2 regions of the Labrenzia sp. R5_0 genome follow, and region 1 is predicted to be linked to the other one. Evidence: riboswitches for the same ligand, from Rfam matches in the RefSeq annotation. Region 1 holds a riboswitch; the other holds the start of a gene.
What was found. Region 1 has a riboswitch for S-adenosylmethionine ahead of J7447_RS01225 (O-succinylhomoserine sulfhydrylase). Riboswitches for the same ligand answer to the same signal wherever they lie in the genome.
Positions count from the first base shown of each region.

Region 2: it holds a riboswitch for S-adenosylmethionine, as region 1 does, so the genes downstream of both, J7447_RS19690 (hypothetical protein) here and J7447_RS01225 (O-succinylhomoserine sulfhydrylase) in region 1, are expected to answer to the same signal.

Region 1 is NZ_JAGHRK010000001.1:258,549-260,933, forward strand. Features, by position in the region: gene J7447_RS01215 (YigZ family protein) at 1-45, opposite strand, end outside; gene J7447_RS01220 (2'-deoxycytidine 5'-triphosphate deaminase) at 52-1,188, opposite strand; SAM riboswitch at 1,327-1,406, shown strand; gene J7447_RS01225 (O-succinylhomoserine sulfhydrylase) at 1,452-2,385, shown strand, end outside.
Region 2 is NZ_JAGHRK010000003.1:933,867-936,251, reverse strand. Features, by position in the region: gene J7447_RS19700 (ABC transporter ATP-binding protein) at 1-440, shown strand, start outside; gene J7447_RS19695 (YoaK family protein) at 469-1,158, opposite strand; SAM-I-IV-variant riboswitch at 1,256-1,380, shown strand; gene J7447_RS19690 (hypothetical protein) at 1,422-1,721, shown strand; gene J7447_RS19685 (acyl-CoA thioesterase) at 1,877-2,221, opposite strand.

The DNA of each region.
Region 1 (2,385 bases):
TTCCAGAAATCCTTCAAACTCACGGGTGACGGTTTTCAGGGCCATCGGCGGTCAGGCGGGTGCCTTGAAGTGCTTGGACAGCTTGAGTGCCTGGCCCTGATAGTTGGAGCCGATGCCTTCACCGTAGAGTGTCGCCGGGCGCTCCGCCATGTGTTCATAGACCAGTCGCCCGATGGTCTGGCCGTGTTCCACGATGAACGGGACATCATGTGAGCGGACTTCAAGAACCGCGCGCGAGCCGACACCACCGGCACTGGCGTGGCCAAAACCGGGATCGAAGAAGCCTGCATAATGGACGCGGAATTCGCCGACGAGCGGATCGAACGGCACCATTTCGGCCGCATAGTCCGGCGGCACATGCACAGCTTCCTGGCTGACCAGAATATAGAATGCATCTGGATCGAGGATAAGTTCCGCCCGCTGGCGGCGATAGATAGGTTCCCAGAAATCCAGAACGTCCTGCGCGCCGACGACATCCACATCGATCAGTCCGGAGTGTTGCTTGGCGCGATATCCGATCAGGCTGTTGGGTCCGGTCCCTTCCAGATCGATGGAGAGCTGCACACCGTTGCCGATGCGCTCGTTGCCACCGCTCATCAGCGTGTGGGCCTTGTGCACCTCTTCCAGCTCCGCATCGGGAATGAGCGATTGACCGCGCCGGAAGCGGATCTGGCTGAGGCGGGACCCGGACCGCACGAGGATCGGAAAGGTCAGCGGCGAGATTTCGGCATAAAGCGGACCGGTGTAGCCGGCCGGAATGGTGTCGAAGGCAAGGCCGTTGTCTGTGATGACGCGGGTGAAGACGTCCAGGCGGCCGGTCGAGCTTTTCGGGTTGGCGGTTGCCGAAATGTCGGGAGCCAGGGCGAGGCTTTCCTGCAGCGGCACGATATAGACGCAGCCTGTTTCAAGGACGGCACCTTCGCTCAGGTCGACCGTGTGCAGTTTCATCTGCTCAAGCCGAGCTGCTACCTGGATGTCGGGGCCCGGCAGGAAGCTGGCACGCACCCGGTAGGCTTCCTTGCCCAGACGCAGGTCGAGGCTGGCAGGCTGTATCTGACCGGTGACAGGCGGCGCGTCCGCTGAAATCTCTCCGGCGGCGAACATGGCCTGGATTACCCGTTCCGGCAAAATGCCGTTTGCTGTGAGAAGTGCGCTTCCGTTCAAGACCTGACCCGCTGTGACGTTCATGAAGATGTTCCGCATTATGCTGGTCTATGGTCATTAAAGGATCGGGCCGCCCGCGCCAACAGGCATTCTGGCAGAACGGGGCTTTTGAGAGGATCGTGCGCAAGACAATTGACCTGTGCCTGCTTTTCCCGTAGGACAGGCTCACTTCGTGGTGATTTGGGCCGGCCGGCTTGCAGCCACGTTAAACAAGTTGCTAAAAAGGCCGGAGGTGAGAACCCCGGTCTTGAGGCTGGGGTTTTTTGCGTTTGGAGCGAATGAAAGACATGACTGAGACCACCAAGACCGGAAACAAGAACTGGCGCCCTGCAACCACTCTGGTTCATGGCGGCACCATGCGGTCACCGTTTGGTGAAACCTCGGAGACCATCTACCTGACCCAGGGCTTTACCTACAGCGGTGCCGAAGCTGCCGAGGCCAGATTCAATGGCGAGGACCCGGGTTATGTCTATTCGCGCTATGCCAACCCGACCGTCACCATGTTCGAGGACCGCATCAAGGCACTGGAAGGGGCTGAGGCCGCGCGGGCAACCGCCAGCGGCATGGCGGCCGTCAATCTGGCGCTGATGGCAGCGGTAAGGGCAGGCGATCACGTGATTGCCGCCAAGGCCCTGTTCGGCTCCTGCCGCTATATTTGCGAAACACTGTTGCCGCGCTTCGGCGTTGAAAGCACGCTGGTAGACGGAACGGACATTGAGCAGTGGAAGGCGGCTGTCCGGCCGAACACCAAGGCCCTGTTCCTGGAAAGCCCGACCAACCCGACGCTGGAAGTCATCGACATCGAGGCCGTGGCACAGATCGCCAAGGAAGCCGGTGCCCGTCTGATCGTCGACAACGTGTTTGCGACCCCGCTGTATCAGTCGCCGTTTCAGCTCGGTGCCGATGTGGTCGTCTATTCGGCCACCAAGCACATCGATGGTCAGGGCCGGTGCCTCGGTGGTGTGATCCTGTCGGACGAGGAATGGATCAACGACGAGGTCATGCCTTTCATCAAGCATACCGGTCCGCACATGAGCCCGTTCAGTGCCTGGGTCCTGTTGAAGGGCCTGGAAACGCTGCCGCTGCGCGTTGCGCGCCAGACGGAAACGGCGGGCAGGATTGCCGACTATCTGGCAAGCCAGTCCAGGGTCGCGCGGCTGATCTATCCGGGCCGGGACGACCACCCGCAGGCCGATGTTGCCAAACGCCAGATGAGCGGCG
Region 2 (2,385 bases), on a different contig from region 1:
TTCATTTCCTGCTGCCGGAGTTTACCGCACTGGAAAACGTGATGATACCGATGCAGCGGCTCGGCAAACGCAGCCCCAAGGCCCAACTCGACCATGCGACGGAGCTTCTGGCGGCGCTGGGTCTGGAAGAGTTTCTTCACCGCCGCCCGGAGCAATTGTCCGGCGGCCAGCGACAGCGCGTCGCTGTCGCCCGGGCACTTGCCAATTCACCGCAGTTGATCCTTGCTGATGAACCGACCGGCAGTCTCGACAGTGCATCGACGGAACAGGTGTTTGAAAGTCTTCAGGCCATTGTGAAGACCGAAAGGACCACCGTCGTCGCCGTTACCCATGATATCGATCTCGCCGACAGGATGGACCGGCGTATCCACCTGGTCGACGGCCGCATCGATTACGACCGGCACCACCAAAGGGAAGAAGCACCCGGCTTGGGCGCATAATTTGCGGCCTGAGTAGATGGCACCGGTTTCAGGCGACTTGAGGCTCATGCACCGGCTGGACTATCGCCAGCAGCATCAGGAGCGCAACAGGTATCGCAAGCGCCCAGAACCCCATAACGGTCATCAGGAAACTCGCCAGGAGGCCTCCGGCCGCGAAGGCCATCAGGACGAAGGCCTGGTGACGGATCCGGGAGCGGCTGTCGGGCCGCGTTTCGGGATGCGTGAAATAGTCGGCGATGCCGAGCACAAGCTTCAGCGTATTGCCGGTCATGATGGTCGTGGGAACATGCCTGTTGAGCAGGGTCAGCATGATGACGTTCTGCAACGACATGGCCACGGTGGAGAAGCCGACAGCCGTCAGAGTGACGGCGGACAACGGCCCTCCGGCGGAAGGATCTCCAAGACCGGCGACGAACATGAAGCCCGCCACCAGCAAAGCTTCGAGCGCGAACAGATGCCGGACGGCAATCCTGTTTTTGCGCACCAGCGCAGTGACCGAAACGAACCAGAAGAGAGTCGAACCGAAGAATACCGCGAGCACGAAAACCTTCAGGGCCGCGTTTTGCCCCTGGTGAAACACCTCCGTGCACAAGACGACAAGCGTTCCGGTAATGAATGCCGTGAAGGTGTGAAACAGGCCGAGAATACAGACCACATCGATGAAGCAGGCACAAAAGGCGAGCAGAATCGGCACCAACGGCCGACTGTGATGCAACATGGATCGGTCCAATTGTGGAGCTCCCGAGCTAGTCCTTTCAGGAAGATGTGCCATGCACTGGCGGACTTGCCAAGCCGGATTGGACATGGCATAAGCGCGCCATCATCAAGAGAAGGGCTGGCGCCCTCGCCAACCTGCCATTCCGGGCAAGGTGGTTTCCGCAACAGGGATGCGGCTGGTCAGACCCTCAACCGAGGCTTTCCGGCAACTAAGCGGTTAATTTGCATGCGCCAGTCCTCCTCGGGCAACCGATGGAGGATTTTTTGTCTCAGGACCCTTTTGCCGGACGTGCGGCAGATCTGATCGAGAACCATGTGGCGGCGAGCTCCAAGCTTGCCGGAACGGATATCTGGTGCCAGGCCGCTGAAGACTGCGTTCTGGCGCGGATCAAATCCCTGCGCATCCTGGGTGGCCTACCACGGCACAAGGCGCCGCTCAGCCAGACCGCCCGCACCGAGCGTTTGAAAACACTGCTTCAACTGTGGGCGAACGGCTGCACCTGCGCTGTCGATGAAGACCTCTTTGCCGATATTCTCAACCGGCACGGACCCGTCAGGCACTGACGGGGCGTGCCCCCGTGTGGTGCACAACGTCTGCACTCTGCCAATTTCTTTGATACAGGCGTGCTGCAGCAACTCGCCTCATCCTGAGGAAGGCCGAAGGCCTGTCTCGAAGGATGAGTTTTTTTGGGGAACCAAGCCGGATGAGATCGCGGCGCTCAGTCCCTCTTGGGGACCGGGCGCGGCTTGCCGCCGTCATCGACGGCCACCATGGTGAAGACCGCTTCGGTCACCTTTTCACGATGGCCGTAGCGATGGCGCAGGGCCCAGGATTCAAGCTTGATTTCCATCGACGAGTTGCCGACACGAAGGACTTCGGCATAAACGCACAGCACGTCGCCCACATGGACAGGCCGGATGAATTTCATCTTGTCGACCGCGATGGTCACGACACGTCCCTCGGCCCGTTGACCGGCTGCGATACCGCCTGCCAGGTCCATCTGCGACAACACCCAGCCCCCGAAAATATCTCCCGAGGCATTGGTGTCGGCAGGCATTGCCATGGTGCGCAATGTCAGATCGCCTGTCGGCTTTTCGTCGTACACGCCTGAGCCCCTCCGCTGATTCTCGCAAGAAGACTAGGTCATCACCTGCAAGAATAGAAGTGGTTGATCGGAGGGCCTCAGAAGGAACTGCGGATCAAGTCCAGCGTCAAAGGACAAACATC